3 regions of the Colwellia sp. BRX8-9 genome follow, and region 3 is predicted to be linked to each of the others. Evidence: predicted binding sites of a transcription regulator. Region 3 holds the regulator's gene; each other region holds the start of a gene.
What was found. The regulator sigma-54, encoded in region 3, starts transcription at its own class of promoters, with help from an activator protein. The targets are predictions, from matches to a motif close to GTTGGCACGNNNNTNGNNT.
Positions count from the first base shown of each region.

Region 1: H4J70_RS01505 (P-II family nitrogen regulator) is a predicted target of sigma-54. The motif match lies at 2,268-2,286, and genes of this name have one in related genera.
Region 2: nirB (nitrite reductase large subunit NirB) is a predicted target of sigma-54. The motif match lies at 2,445-2,463, and genes of this name have one in related genera.

Region 1 covers NZ_JACGVN010000001.1:312,468-317,912, forward strand. The annotation lists gene pheS (phenylalanine--tRNA ligase subunit alpha) at 1-342, opposite strand, end outside; gene H4J70_RS01500 (ammonium transporter) at 558-1,892, opposite strand; gene H4J70_RS01505 (P-II family nitrogen regulator) at 1,879-2,217, opposite strand; gene H4J70_RS01510 (phosphoribosylaminoimidazolesuccinocarboxamide synthase) at 2,548-3,651, opposite strand; gene rplT (50S ribosomal protein L20) at 3,927-4,286, opposite strand; gene rpmI (50S ribosomal protein L35) at 4,302-4,496, opposite strand; gene infC (translation initiation factor IF-3) at 4,711-5,265, opposite strand; gene thrS (threonine--tRNA ligase) at 5,381-5,445, opposite strand, start outside.
Region 2 covers NZ_JACGVN010000004.1:139,553-144,997, forward strand. The annotation lists gene H4J70_RS04860 (NarK family nitrate/nitrite MFS transporter) at 1-507, shown strand, start outside; gene H4J70_RS04865 (bifunctional protein-serine/threonine kinase/phosphatase) at 514-2,295, shown strand; gene nirB (nitrite reductase large subunit NirB) at 2,526-5,069, shown strand; gene nirD (nitrite reductase small subunit NirD) at 5,096-5,431, shown strand.
Region 3 covers NZ_JACGVN010000002.1:169,069-174,513, reverse strand. The annotation lists gene kdsC (3-deoxy-manno-octulosonate-8-phosphatase KdsC) at 1-41, shown strand, start outside; gene lptC (LPS export ABC transporter periplasmic protein LptC) at 38-604, shown strand; gene lptA (lipopolysaccharide transport periplasmic protein LptA) at 585-1,127, shown strand; gene lptB (LPS export ABC transporter ATP-binding protein) at 1,124-1,855, shown strand; gene H4J70_RS02475 (RNA polymerase factor sigma-54) at 1,935-3,443, shown strand; gene hpf (ribosome hibernation promoting factor) at 3,467-3,754, shown strand; gene ptsN (PTS IIA-like nitrogen regulatory protein PtsN) at 3,800-4,255, shown strand; gene rapZ (RNase adapter RapZ) at 4,287-5,141, shown strand; gene H4J70_RS02455 (HPr family phosphocarrier protein) at 5,155-5,430, shown strand.

The DNA.
Region 1 (5,445 bases), on a different contig from region 3:
ACGCTCAATAGTACGTGTTACTGGGTGTAAACCACCTAGGTCATTACTACGCCCTGGCAATGTTACATCAATAGACTCAGCAGCTAACTGTTTAGCAATAACCTCTGCACGCAATAACTCACCACGTTCGGTTAATAATTTTTGTACTTGCTGCTTAGCAATATTGATCACTTGCCCTGCTTTAGGTTTTTCTTCTTTAGGTAATTTACTTAAGCCCTTCATTTGCTCAGTGAACAAACCTTTCTTACCTAAAAAATTAACGCGAACTTGATCAAGCTCTACTGGATCTTTTGCTGCAGAAATAGCTTGTTCTGCCTGCAATATTATATCGTCTAAATTCATGAGTTCCTCTAAAACGGCTCTAAAACCGTTCAGTAAATTTGAAGGTTTTGGCTAGACTGATGGTATTAATATAAATGGTGTATGATTTTACACAAAAATCAATTGATTATGTAGTGAAAAGAGTGCTTTTACTGAAAAAACAGCTCAGATAAGAAAAAGGCCTCTATTTCAATAAAGGCCTTGCTGTTTTTTGACGTCTAAATCACAAAATTTAACTACAAATTATACCCTGATTCATCATGTTCAATTAAATCAAGGCCCGTTATTTCTTGTTCTTTATCAACCCTTAAGCCTTTAGTCATCAAGGAAACAAGCTTAAACAACAGGTAAGAGACAACCGCCGTATAGACAATAACAGCGCCAATTCCCACTAATTGAACACTGACCTGCCCTAACATCGTGGTGATACCCTCTGCATAACCATAACCACTAAAAGCGCCTAGCTCTGTAGAAGAAAACACACCCGCTAATAAAGTGCCTAAAATACCCCCGACACCATGCACGGGAAAAACATCTAAAGAATCGTCAATTTTTAACTTTTGTTTAATATAGACCGTTGAATAAAAACAAATAAAACCCGCAGAAATTCCTATAACTAGTGCGCCACCTGGGCCAACAAAACCTGATGCAGGTGTTATTGTCCCTAAACCGGCAACCATGCCCGTTACCGCGCCTAAGACACTCGCTTTACCAAATTTTTTCCATTCAATAGCAGCCCAAGTCAGTGCACCTGCTGAAGCGGATAAATGCGTGACTAACATAGCCATTGCTGCGTCACCATTGGCGGCTAAGGCACTACCACCATTGAAACCAAACCAACCGACCCAAAGCAAACCTGCCCCCGTAATAGTCATGGTTAAGTTATGTGGCAACATAGGCGTTCGAGGGAAACCATATCGAGGACCTAAAACAACAGCAGCAACCAATGCGGCAACACCACAGGTAATATGCACCACAATACCACCGGCAAAATCATAAATGCCCATTTGGCCTAACCAACCGCCGCCCCAAACCCAATGAGTTACCGGAGCATAAACCGCTAGCAACCATAAGCCACTAAAAATTAAGACTGCAGAAAACTTCATTCTTTCTGCATAAGCGCCAATAATAAGTGCTGGAGTAATAACCGCAAACGTCATTTGAAATAAAGCAAACAAGCTTTCCGGAATATCACCAACAAGGGTTTCTTTGGTTATTCCCATCATAAGTACTTTGCTAAAATCCCCTATCCACGCATTACCTTCACCAAAGGCTAAGCTATAACCGACCACAAACCAAAGTATCGAAGAAAGAGCAGCAATTGAAAAACACTGCATAAGAATAGAAAGAATATTTTTACGTCGAACTAATCCACCGTAAAATAAAGCGAGTCCGGGTAAGGTCATCATTAGGACTAGAGCCGTTGATGTGAGGATCCACGCCGTATTTGCGCCGTTCAATTCGTCATTGCTGGCAAAACTTGGCAATGCGACCGCGGACAAAAGTAAAACAAAAAGTGTTAATACTTTATTCATCGTTATGCTTGAGTGTAACTGTTTAAATAGCTTCATTATCTGTTTCACCTGTTCTGATCCTAACAATATGTTCGATGTTAGTGACAAATATCTTACCGTCACCTATTTTTCCTGTTTGTGCTGTTTCGAGAATAGTGTCGATAACACGCTCAACCATTTCATCCTTAACAGCGAGCTCAAGTTTCATTTTTGGTAAAAAATCGACAACATATTCGGCACCACGATAAAGTTCGGTATGACCTTTTTGACGGCCAAAACCATTAACTTCGCTTAACGTTAATCCTTCTAGACCTATCTCACTGAGTGCTTCACGAACATCATCGAGTTTAAAAGGTTTGATTATTGCGGTTATCAACTTCATTTGTTCACCTTTAGTGCATATTATTTAAGATTGTTTATATAAATTTATTTAAGCACCATTTGTGCCCAAAGAGACAATCAATTAAAAAACAATAAGTTAAAAAATAATAATTAATATTACACCGCTCAAATGCACCAAAATGTTACACACAAACACAACCCAAACACCATATTGGTGCGCAGATTATGACCATTAGTCAGATTTTATGTTTAAGAAAAAGTGTAAAGGGCAAAATTGAAGGTTTAGTATTAGCAAAGGTTAGAGATGGTAAATAGCGCACAAAAAAAAAGCCCTACGGGTGTAGAGCTTTTAAGCAGAGACAATAACGACTTAATCGATTAGCTGATACTGCTCGCGTAAAATATCAATAATTTCAGCTTTAGGGTTAGCAGACAAAACAATTTTTTGACCGGTAATTTTCTCAGCGATCGCTGTGTATGTTTGTGACACATCCATTAATACGGATGCCGGTAACTCATTGTTGCGAGCTAAAGCTAAGCGCTCGTCCATGCGATTTTTATTTAATAAAATATCAGCATCAGGGAAATGTGCTAAAAGTAATTGGCGGAAACCTTCTTTCGAGTTTTCAACCACTTTACCGGCACGATATTGCTCGCCATCCCAAATACGTGAAGAATCAGGCGTACCCACTTCGTCCATATAAATTAACTTGTCGTTGCCAGCTTTATCTTTTACATAGCCAAATTCAAACTTAGTATCTACAAAGATTTGGTCAAGCTTTGCCAACGCATCAGAAATAACGTCAAAACCTTCCGTTAATAATTTTTCGTATAAAGTAATATCATCAGGCGTTTTAAAATTAAAGGCTTCAAAATTATCTTCAATATTTTTGCGAGTAATATTAACATCATCAATCGCAGGAACGCCCGGAATGCCTTCTAAAATACCTTTTGTTGAAGGTGTTTGTAGAAGTTCAGGTAGCTTTGAATCTTTCAATAATCCTTCAGCTAATTCGATACCACAAAAATCACGTTCACCTTTTACGTATGAACGCCACATAGAACCGGTAATATACTGACGACAGATAGCTTCAATCATTACAGGTTTAGCTTTTTGTACGATCCAAACAAACGGATGTGGAATATCAAGAATATGACTATCGGCTAGACCTTGATCTTTAAATAATTTAAACCAATGATTTGATATAGCATTCAGTGATGCACCTTTTCCAGGTACACCTTGCATACCACCTTCGCCTTGCCAAATACATTCAAAAGCAGAAATACGATCACTAATAACCATAATGGCTAAAGGTGTGTCGTCGGCAACATCATAGCCTTTCTCTTGAATTAGTCGCTTACTATCCGCGTCGGTTAACCAATAAACACTGCGCACTTTACCGCTGTGAACTGGTGCATCGGTACGAATAGGTAAATCATTATTTACCGCTAAAATTTGATCTGCAAGACTCATCGGTTTAAACCTTAATTATCAAGTTAATATTAATTGTAGCGAATAATATCTTTGCGCGTTATCCCAAAAGATAAAATAGTATTCGGTATAATTAATAAAAACATTTTAATACATTATAACCAAGGTGTTTAGTTTAATTTCCAAAGTAAAGAACGGTGCTAATAACTATTAGTAAGTACTTTAAAACGCAGAAAGTGAGCTAAAGAACAAGTTAGTATAATTAAAAAAAGAAAAGGACGCCTAATGGCGTCCTTATCTCAAAGCTTTTTCAAGTTCTATGCAGCTAAAGCAGCTTTCGCTTTTTCAACTAAGAATGTGAATGTTGCTTTGTCGTATACTGCAATATCAGCTAGGATCTTACGATCGATTTCAATAGCAGCCTTTTTAAGACCATTAATGAAAACACTGTAAGATAAACCGTTTATGCGAGCTGCTGCATTTATACGAGTGATCCAAAGCTGACGGAATTGACGTTTACGTTGACGACGATCGCGGTAAGCGTACTGACCTGCTTTAGTTACTGCTTGATAAGCAACACGGTAAACACGGCTACGTGCTCCGTAATAACCTTTAGCTTGCTTTAGAACCTTCTTGTGACGTGCACGAGCTTGTACACCACGTTTTACTCTAGCCATTCTATATCTCTCCTATTAACCGTGACGTAAAAGTTTTTTAACTGACTTAATGTCAGCCGCCGAAATCATGCACTTAGCACGAAGATGACGTTTAACTTTAGTACGACGCTTAGTCAAGATATGACGAAGGCCAGCTTGTTTGAACTTGTAGCCAGAGGCTGTTTTTTTAAAGCGCTTCGCAGCACCTTTGTTAGTTTTCATTTTAGGCATGAATATTACTCCGCATTCATGTTTGTGCTATTACACATAAACATTGCCATTGAAATTTAGCAACTTAGGCGAAAAACTTAACGCGTTTATTTAAGGATAAACAAAAATAAACGTTAGTTTTTACTTTCAGGCCTAAAGTTACCCGTTAAAATCAATAATGGTGAACTTATTTTAATTTACATCAAACTAAGTTACTTGAAATACCGGTTATTGATTATTTTTTAGGTGCTAGTACCATCACCATTTGTCTTCCTTCCGCACGACGCGGGAAGAATTCAAGTACAGTTAACTCTTCTAAATCGTTTTTAACGCGAGTTAGTAGTTGTAAACCGAGTTCTTGGTGAGCCATTTCACGACCACGGAAACGTAAAGTTACTTTAACTTTATCGCCACCCTCTAAAAAGCGCTTCAGGTTGCGTAGTTTTACCTGATAGTCGCCTTCATCTGTTCCAGGACGGAATTTAATTTCCTTAACCTGTATCTGTTTCTGGTTTTTGCGTTGTTCTTTTTGTTCTTTAGCTTTTTCATAGATAAACTTACCGTAATCCATAACACGGAGTACAGGAGGTTTAGCCGTAGGGCTTATTTCAACAAGATCAACACCAGCTTCGTCAGCTTGATCCATTGCTTCATCTAATGTGACGATGCCACCAGGCTCTCCGTCAAATCTAATCAAACGAACTTCATTATCAGCAATACCTGTAATTAACTCATTTAAACGATGTGCTGGCTCTTTTTGCCCGCCTCGTTGTCCACCTTTAATAGCCATGTTCCTCCAAAGAACTTTGTTCCGAGTAGCTGGTGTTATTTTTAACTTAACAACTACTCAGATTAATAAAATATTTTGATGTATGTTATAAACGTTATTATAAGTAATTTAAACGCTAACTGCGAGAGTTAACTTCTTCACTTAGTTTAGAAATAAAGTCATCAACAGACATTTTGCCTA
Region 2 (5,445 bases), on a different contig from region 3:
GAAACATTCGAATTAAGCATGGTGTACGCAGCGATGTTAGCCTCTACTTATGCATTTATGAATTTAATGTCTCGTCCTGGTGGTGGTTGGTTATCAGACAAGTTTGGCCGAAAGAAAACCCTATTAATTTTAACAGCAGGTTTAGCTGCGGGTTATTTTGCCATGTCGGAAATCACCGGAGAATGGCCATTAGCCCTAGCAGTAGTAACAGCTATGGCTTGTTCTTTTTTCGTGCAAGCGGGTGAAGGAGCTGTATTTGCAGCAGTCCCCTTAATTAAACGTCGTTTAACGGGACAAATTGCCGGTATGACAGGCGCTTACGGTAACGTGGGTGCGGTGGTTTACTTAACCGTATTAACTATGGTTGATTACTCGACTTTCTTTATGGTGATTGCCGCTACCGCTGTGGTAGGCTTTATAACATTACTCTTTATGGTAGAGCCAAAAGGCACAATGACTGAGGTACGTGAAGATGGCACAGTTGAATTAATTAATGTCGGTCACTAAGCTAACATGAGTGTTATCAATACAGAGAAGCAAACGCTCCAAAGCACGGTTGTAGATTTACAACTATGCTTTGGTGGTTTTTCTCATAAAGGTTTAAAGGCAGAAAACCAAGACGCTTTTGCTGCTATTGTGCCAAAAAAACTTGAATTACGCGCTAAAGGCGCGGTTGTGGCTATCGCAGATGGAGTATCGAGCGCAAGTAAAGCCGCTGAAGCTTCACAACTTGCGGTCACTCAATTTATTCAAGAGTATCTTGCTACGCCCGAAACATGGTCTACACAGAAATCTGCCGCTAAAGTATTAAGCAGTTTAAATAACTGGTTGTATTCACAAAGCGGATTTGTTGATGCTCTAGTTAATCAAGACTCACCTCAATGGCTAACGACTTTTTCAGCGCTTATTGCTAAATCAAACACCGGTTATATTTTTCATGTTGGCGATACCCGTATAACAAAATATCGCCAGCAACAATTAGAAATTATAACCCGTGATCATAATCGTAAACAAATAGGGCAACAGGATTTATTAACACGCGCATTAGGTGCTGATAGCCATTTAGAAGTTGATGTTTATCAAGTCGATTTACAGGCAGGAGATTTATTTATGCTAAGTTGTGATGGTATTCATGACTTTGTTAGTAAAGCTGCTTTTAAAACACTCTTTGATTCATTGCCGTTATCACCAAATAAGTCTGACTTAGAAGCTCTTTCTGAAAAAATTGTTGCCACCGCACTTGAGCGCGGTAGTCATGACAATGTGACCTGCTTACTGGTTTATATTGACGCGATACCGAATCGGAAACTGGCAGAAATTGAACGCGACCTAAGTTCAAAAGCGATCCCTCCAGCATTAAAAGTTGGGCAGAAACTTGATGATTATCTTGTTAAAAAAATAATACACGCCAGTATTCGTTCACACTTGTATTTAGTCGTCGATGTTAAAACAGATAAGCCTTATGTGTTAAAAGCACCCTCTGCTAACTTTTCAGATGACGCCTTTTATTTACAAGGTTTTATGCGGGAAGCTTGGGTGGGAGAACGCATTAAACACGTTAATGTCATGCGTGTATTATCCGCTAAAAAAGACAGCCAGTTTTTATACCATGTATGTGAATACATTAAAGGGCAAACCCTGGGTGAATGGTTACATGACAACCCTAAACCTAGCATTGCGCAGGTCCGCGATATAATGAAACAAGTGATCGGCGCATTACGATCATTTCAACGTTTAGATTTAGTTCACCGCGACTTAAAGCCCGACAATATTATGATCGATGAATATGGTCAAATTAAATTGATTGATTACGGCACCGTATTTGTCGCTTCACTTGATGAAAACCAAGAAACAATAAAAGAACAAGTACCACACGGTTCATTAAATTATATTGCACCTGAAACCTTATTGCATATGCAAGCTGATTATCAAAGTGACCTATTCTCATTGGGGGTTATTTGTTATGAAATGTTATCTGGTGAACTTCCTTACAAACCAATGCAACGTGCTGAAGTCACTATTAAAAATTATAACGATATGCAATATCGCAGCATTAAACAGTTTCGACCTGAGTTACCCTTGTGGTTAGATTTAAGTCTTCAAAAAGCAACGGCTGCAGATCCAAGACAGCGCTATAGAGCCTTTTCAGAATTTTTTAGTGATTTAAATAAACCGAGTTCATCTGCCGTTGAAGAATACAAAAACCAACCCTTGTTAAAGCGTGATCCTATCTTTTTTTGGCAATTAGTCTCAACCTTATTGTTTATTGCCTTGGTGGTATCTTTAGTTAATTAACCCGTTACCCCTTTACTTCTTCCCCTTTGCACTTATCACTCATTATTATGATGCACACCTCTGGTGCGTTGATGCCTTCACTGCAGTGCAAAATCGCTGTTACAACTCACACCTAAACCACTATCTAATTGAATTTATTAAAAAAACCACTTGGTTCGTTTATTGCAAATAACAACTCATTATCTAATTCTGCTAATACAGCAGTAATTTAAAGAAGTAGGGTTCCAAAAATGAGTACACAACCTCAGAAGATCGTCGTCGTTGGTAATGGCATGGTTGGCCATCACTTTGTTGATGAAATGGCGAAACATACCGGCTATGAAATTACCGTTCTATCAGCTGAAGACCGTTTAGCTTATGACCGCGTTCACTTATCAGAGTACTTTTCTGGAAAAACTGCTGATGATTTAGCCATGACTACGCCAGCATATTACAACGAAATAGGCGTTAATTTTTTTACTAACGCAAAAGTCACTAATATTGATAAAGCGGCAAAAACTGTTACGACTGAGTCGGGTGACATTTTCGCTTACGATAAATTAGTTATGGCGACAGGATCATACCCCTTTGTTCCCCCTATTCCAGGTAAAGAACGTGACCATTGTTTGGTTTATCGTACTATTCAAGATTTAGAAGACATTCAAGCGTCAGCTAAAGCGGGTAAAGTTGGTGTGGTTGTTGGTGGGGGGTTATTAGGTTTAGAAGCCGCTAACGCCCTTAAAGAACTTGGCCTGCAGACACACGTTGTAGAGTTTGCCCCACAATTGATGGGCGTACAATTAGACAAAGACGGCGGCGCTTTATTGCGTTCAATGATCGAAGGTATTGGTGTTCAGGTACATACGCAAAAAGCCACCAATGAAATTGTCGACGGTGAAGAATGTGTTCACCGAATGAATTTTGCCGATGGAACACATTTAGAAACTGACGTTATCTTATTCTCAGCCGGTATTCGCCCCTATGATAATTTGGCACGTGAATTTGATTTAGCGGTTGGCGAGCGAGGCGGCATTGTGGTTGATAACAACTGTAAAACCTCTAACGAAAATATTTACGCTATTGGTGAGTGTGCTTTGTGGAATAACTTTATTTTTGGTTTAGTGGCGCCAGGCTACACTATGGCTAAAGTGGCTGCCGATAACATTATTGGCGGTGAACAGCAGTTCACTGGTGCAGATATGAGCACTAAACTAAAATTAATGGGTATGGATGTGGGATCGATCGGCGATGCTCATGGCCGTACTCAAGGTTGTAAAAGCTACGTCTATTCAAATCAACCTGACCAAATTTATAAAAAAATAGTAGTCAGTGCCAATGGTAAAGAATTAATAGGTGCGGTTTTAGTGGGTGATACCAGTGAATACGATACCTTATTGCAATACGCATTAAATGGTATTGAGTTACCAGAAAATCCCGACGGTTTAATTTTACCCAGCTCAGGCGAAAAACCCACCTTAGGCGTGGATGCTTTACCTAATACCGCGACTATCTGCTCATGTTTGAATGTCACCAAAGGCGATATTATTGCTGCTATTGATTGTGGCGCCGTTGATGTCGGTGAAGTAAAGTCTTCAACGAAAGCAGGAACAGGCTGTGGCGGTTGTGCCGCCTTATTGAAAAAAGTAACAGATCACGAATTAGAAAAACGTGGGGTAGAAATTAGCACTGACCTTTGCGAACATTTTGCTTACAGCCGGGTTGAGTTATTTCACATTGTGCAAGCAGAACAAATTAAAACCTTTGACCTTTTAGTAGAAAAACACGGTTCAGGTTTAGGCTGTGAAATTTGTAAGCCAGCAGCTGCGTCTATTCTCGCTTCGGTTTGGAACGATTACATATTAAAACCAGACCATGTATCACTACAAGACACCAATGATGTCTTTCTAGGTAATATGCAAAAAGATGGTACTTATTCTGTCGTTCCCCGTATGCCAGGCGGTGAAGTAACCCCAGATAAGTTAATTGTTATTGGTGAAGTCGCTAAAGAATATAACCTATATACCAAAGTAACAGGCGGCCAACGTATCGACTTATTCGGCGCACGTGTTGACCAATTACCGGCGATATGGAAACGCTTAATTGATGCAGGTATGGAAACTGGTCATGCCTATGGCAAATCGTTACGTACGGTTAAATCTTGTGTTGGCAGCACTTGGTGTCGTTACGGCCAACAAGACAGCATGGCAATGGCCATTTTCTTAGAAGATCGCTACAAGGGCTTGCGTTCTCCTCATAAAATTAAGTTTGCGGTTTCGGGCTGTACACGCGAGTGTGCTGAAGCACAAAGTAAAGACATTGGTATTATTGCTACTGAAAACGGCTGGAACTTGTACGTCAGTGGCAATGGCGGCATGAAGCCTCGCCATGGCGACTTATTCGCGACTGATTTAGATGATGAAACCTTAGTGAAATATATAGATCGTTACTTAATGTTTTATGTGCGTACCGCAGATCGTTTAACCCGTACTTCTGTCTGGTTAGAAAACCTAGAAGGCGGCTTAGCCTACATGGAGAAAATAGTTAAGGACGATCACTTAGGGATTAATGATGAATTAGAAAAGCAAATGCAAAATGTCGTTGATACCTATCAATGTGAGTGGAAAACAACCATCGAAAGTGAAGAGCAATTAAAGCGTTTTCGTCAGTTTGTTAACTCTGACACTGTCGATGGCAACATCGAATTCGTTACTGAGCGTGATCAAATTAGACCCGCTCAAGGTGATGAGAAAAAATATGGCGTTCAAATTCAAGCCGTTGATTTAACACCTGCATAAATACGTTTACGAATAAGGAAAATAAAATGACAACAGAAAATAGCTGGCAAACCATTTGCTCAACCAGTGATTTAATTAAAAACTCAGGTGTTTGTGCATTATTAGCAAACAAAGAACAAGTGGCTTTATTCCAAGTAGGCAAGGACACCGTTTATGCTATTTCTAACTTTGATCCCTTTGGTAAAGCAAACGTTTTATACCGCGGTTTAATTGGTGAAACTAAAGGTAATATTTACGTTGCTTCACCCTTATTAAAACAACGCTTTGTTTTAAATTCAGGAGCCTGTTTAGATGATGATACTTTAGCGATTAAGACCTATGAAACACGTGTTACTGATGGAAAATTAGAAATATTTGGTTAAGGATTTCATCCTTT
Region 3 (5,445 bases):
GCCAAAACACCTTAGCAAATGCTTCGGGTGCGAGTATATGAATCGACTTTATAGTTTAACCTTGTTGTTTTTTCTAATTGCGGGAGGCGTTTACGGTATAATTGAATGGAGAAATTCCTCAGCACCACAATTACAAGCGATTGATAAGACGCTGACCCCTGATTTTATTGCCGAAAATTTACACAGTAATGTTTATAAACATCAAGGAAGCTTAGCTTATGTTGTTGATGCCCATCGTATGGAACATTACCCTGAGTTAAGTATTACCAACTTTGAGTTTCCTCAATACACACTTCATCCAAAAAATGATGCGCCCGCATGGAAAATATCTGCCAATGAAGGCATATTATACAATAACAACCGGGTAAAATTAGCAAAGCATGTCCGCCTGTTAGCAACAGATCCCGATAGCTTATTACAAGAAGTTCAAGGAAAATACTTTGAACTTGATCTAAAAACTAACATCATAAGTTCAGAACAAGAAATTAAAATTATCGGTAAAGGATTTACCATCGATGGTAAAGGTTTAATTGTCGACTTAAACACCAACCAAATGACACTAACTAAACATGTGAAATCAATTTATGAAATTGTTAAAAAATAGCCTACTGTGCTTATTGTTATCAACTCCGCTATTTTCGTCAGCTTTCGCTGAAAAATTTGATATAAAACAAAAGATTGAAATTAACGCTTCAAGACAAGCCGTTGATCTTAAAAATAAAATATTCAGCTATATTGATAACGTGGTGATCACTCAAGGTTCATTAGTTATACGTGCTGATTTAGTACAAGTGCTGACTCAATCTGGCAGTGAAGAAAAAACCTATATCGCTAAAGGGAAGCCAGCAACCTTTAAACAAACCTTAGCCGATGGCACTCCTCTTAGCTTACAAGCAGACGAAATAAGATATGAGCCCGCAAATAATTTAGTGATAATTTCAGGAAATGCGTTATTACAGCAAGAAGGTAGTGAGGTTAGTGGCAGTAGAATTACTTACAATATTGCCACTCAGTATGTTAATGCTGAAAGTAAATCTAACGAACGCACTAAAACGATTTTTCAGCCGAAAGAAAAAATTAAAGCGACAACCACAGACGCGAAAACTCAGGAAAAAATTAATTTATGAGCACTAGCACCCTAATGGCAAAAGGCCTTGCCAAAGCCTATAAAGGCAGAAAAGTGGTTAAAAATGTCAGTATGCAAGTTTCAGCAGGACAAATAGTCGGTTTACTGGGCCCAAATGGTGCCGGAAAAACAACTTCTTTTTATATGATTGTGGGGTTAGTTGAAAGTGATAGTGGCGATATTATCTTAAATGACGAAAACCTGACGTTAGCGCCTATGCATGAGCGTGCGAGAAAAGGCATCGGATATTTACCACAAGAAGCCTCTATTTTTCGAAAACTCAGTGTTTACGACAATATTATGGCTATTTTACAAACACGAAAAGAATTATCAGATGCTGAACGCGAAGAAAAATTAGAACATCTTGTTGAAGAATTCAACATAGGTCATATCAAAGATAATTTAGGCATGAGCTTATCTGGTGGTGAACGCCGCCGAGTAGAAATTGCTCGCGCATTAGCTGCTGAACCAAAATTTATTTTATTAGATGAACCTTTTGCTGGTGTTGACCCAATTTCAGTAGGTGATATTAAAAAAATTATTCTACACTTAAAAGAACGTGGCATTGGTGTGTTGATCACTGATCACAATGTACGTGAAACTCTCGATGTATGTGAACATGCGTATATTGTTAGTCATGGTGAACTTATTGCAGAAGGTACTGCAGATCAAATTCTTGCAAATCAACACGTAAGAGATGTATACCTTGGTGAACAATTCACGCTATAGTAGTCAGTAAATGAATAGTATCTTCGTATGAAAAAAACGAAAATATCCCATTAAAAATAATAGGAAGTTAATGACCTAAATGCGCCCTACTCTACAACTCCGCATAGGACAACAATTAACCATGACGCCACAATTGCAGCAAGCAATCAAATTGCTGCAACTGTCTACGTTAGAGCTTCAACAAGAAATTCAGGAAGCCTTAGAAAGTAATCCATTATTAGAAATGGATGAGTCTTCAAATAATCCCGAAGATAAAAGTACTGACAACCTTGAAGAAGCTCACACTGCCGGTAATGGTGACGTTAAAGAAGCCCCTGCTTCTGATGGTAGCGAAGACGCTACGCCTACCATTGATGAAATCACCACCACTGAAGCCATGGACAAGAACGATATCCCTGAAGAATTAAACATGGATACCACTTGGGATGATAACTACACGGCCGGTGCAGCAAGTTCAAGCTCAGGCCCAGCTTCAGAAGATTATACTTACCAAGGCGAGACTCAAGACTCCATTCAAGATCATTTGCGCTGGCAAATGGAATTAAGCCCTTTTACCGAAACAGACCGCGCTATAGCGACAGCAATTATTGATGCTGTTGATGACGCCGGTTACTTAACGGTATCTAGTGAAGACATTTTAGAAAGTGTTGCCATTGAAGGAGTAGAGCTTGATGAAATTGAGGTGGTACTAAAACGTATTAACCTCTTTGATCCTGTCGGTGTCGCTGCTCGTTCTATTTCAGAATGTTTAATCATTCAACTTAATCAATTTGACCCCGCTACACCTTGGTTAGCAGAAAGTAAGTTAGTTTTGCGTGACCATATTAATCTGCTGGGTAGCCGAGACTATCGTACATTAATGCGTAAAACTCGACTGAAAGAAGAGCAACTGCGCGAAGTGGTGCGTCTTATTCAATCACTTGATCCTAGACCCGGCGATAGTGTGATGAAGAGTGACGATCAGTATGTTATTCCTGATGTGTCTGTTGAAAAGAAAAATGGCCGTTGGGTGGTCGAATTAAACCCTGATACTGCGCCAAAACTTTCGGTGAATCAGCAATATGCTTCGATGTCACGTTCGATGAAGTCGACAGCGGACACACAATTTATTCGCTCAAATTTACAAGAAGCTAAATGGTTTATTAAAAGCTTAGAAAGCCGTAATGATACCTTATTAAAAGTGTCAAACTGTATTGTGCAACGTCAAATTGGCTTTTTTGAACATGGTAATGAAGCCATGCGTCCAATGGTTTTAAATGATATTGCCGAAGCTGTCGATATGCATGAATCAACCATTTCACGAGTGACGACACAAAAGTACATGCATACGCCACGTGGAATTTTCGAACTGAAGTTTTTCTTCTCAAGCCATGTTGGCACCGAAAGCGGTGGCGAATGCTCATCAACAGCTATTCGTGCATTAATCAAAAAATTTGTTGCTGCCGAAATCCCAGCAAAACCACTTAGTGATAGTAAAATGGCTGATTTATTAGCCGATCAAGGGATAAATGTAGCTCGACGCACCATAGCAAAATATCGAGAGTCACTTTCTATTCCACCTTCTAACCAACGAAAAAGTTTACTTTAACGAAAAGATGAGGAATTAAGCTTATGCAAATTAATCTTTCTGGCCACCATGTTGACATTACCGAAGCTTTACGAGAAAACGTCACGACTAAGATGGCAAAATTAAGCCGACATTTTGATCATATCAATAATGTTCATGTTGTTCTCACCGTTGAAAAATCAAATCAAATTGCTGAAGCGACTGTTCACGTTAGTGGCTCTGATTTACATGCAAAAGCTGAAAATGCTGACATGTATGCCTCTATTGATAGTCTTGTTGTTAAGCTTGACCGGCAAATATTGAAGTACAAAGGTAAAACGAATCAGCATTAATGCTGTTTATCGCCTGTTCACTCACCAAAGAATCTAAGTAGTATAATGAAGTTGCAAGATATCCTTACCCTTGATTGCACCCTGTGTGCGATTAAGGGTACAAGCAAAAAAAAACTCCTTGAAATAATTAGCACAACTGCGGCAAAAAAATTCGACAATATTGATACTCATCAATTATTCGAAAGCTTAATGGCGCGTGAAAAGGTTGGCTCTACCGGCATAGGAAATGGCATTGCGATTCCTCATGGTCGATTAACCAACACGTCACAAGTTATTGCTGTATTGCTGACCAGTGAACAAGCCGTTGAATTTGATGCGATAGACAACCGTGCTGTCGATATTATTATTGCGTTATTTGTCCCCGAAGAAAACTGCCAACAACATTTAGATACCTTACAAAGTATTGCGCAAATATTTAGTACTAAACAGTTCGCAAAGCAAGTAAGAAAATGCCAAAATTCGCAAGAGCTTTTTACTTTAATAAAGCATGCTAAACGTTAATAAAATCTAATAATAATCCAGGAAAACTCAAATGAAACTCTTGATAGTCAGTGGTCGCTCAGGGTCAGGTAAAAGTGTCGCCTTACGTGTACTCGAAGATTTAGGCTACTACTGTGTCGATAATATTCCGGTGAATTTATTGCCTGCATTAGCGCATACCGTTATTAATGATTACGACAAAGTAGCGGTTAGTTTAGATGTACGTAACTTACCCAATGATCCTAATGACGTTTCAGAAATATTAGATTATCTACCAAAAACAGTAAAACTCGATATTCTGTATTTAGATGCTGATGACTCTGATCTTATTCGACGTTTTAGTGAAACGCGTCGTTTACATCCTTTGATTAAACAAAATATCCCACTCGACCAAGCCATCTCTTTAGAGAAAAAGCTGCTTGAGCCTATTTCCACGCGTGCGGGTTTGTATATTAATACCAGCCAGTTATCACCTCATCAATTATCTGATTTAGTGCGTGAGCGAATTTTGGGCAAAACCTCGGCATCTATGGTGGTGGTGTTTGAATCTTTTGGCTTTAAACACGGTGTACCACAAGACGCAGATTATGTTTTTGATGCACGTTTTCTGCCTAACCCTTTTTGGGAAACAGACTTAAAAGGTTTTACCGGTTTAGATCAACCCGTGCGAGACTTTCTTGCTAGCCAACCGATTGTCACTAAATTTATCTGGCAAATTAACAGTTTTATGATGACATGGTTACCCCACTTAGAAAGAAACAATCGCAGCTATATTACTATCGCCATTGGTTGTACGGGTGGAAAACACCGATCGGTTTATATTGCAGAAATATTAGCAAACAATCTTAGAAAAGAACGCGAAGATGTTCAGTCTCATCATCGCGACATTAAAATACAAAGCACTTAATAACGGTCACTGTATGCCAAAATATAATAAATCATTAACCATTAGCAATAAACTGGGATTACATGCACGTGCTGCCACTAAACTTGCCCAGTTAAGCCAAAAGCTTAATGCTAACGTTACTATTTGCTTAGAGGGCAAAGAAGCTGATGCCAGTAGTATTATGGGGTTAATGTTACTGGCCGGTGGCTTTGGAAAAACCGTAGAGGTGATTACCCAAGGAGAAGATGCTCAACAAGCACTTGACGATGTATGCCAGTTATTTTCTGATAAATTTGATGAAGACGAATGATAAAAAGACTGAATA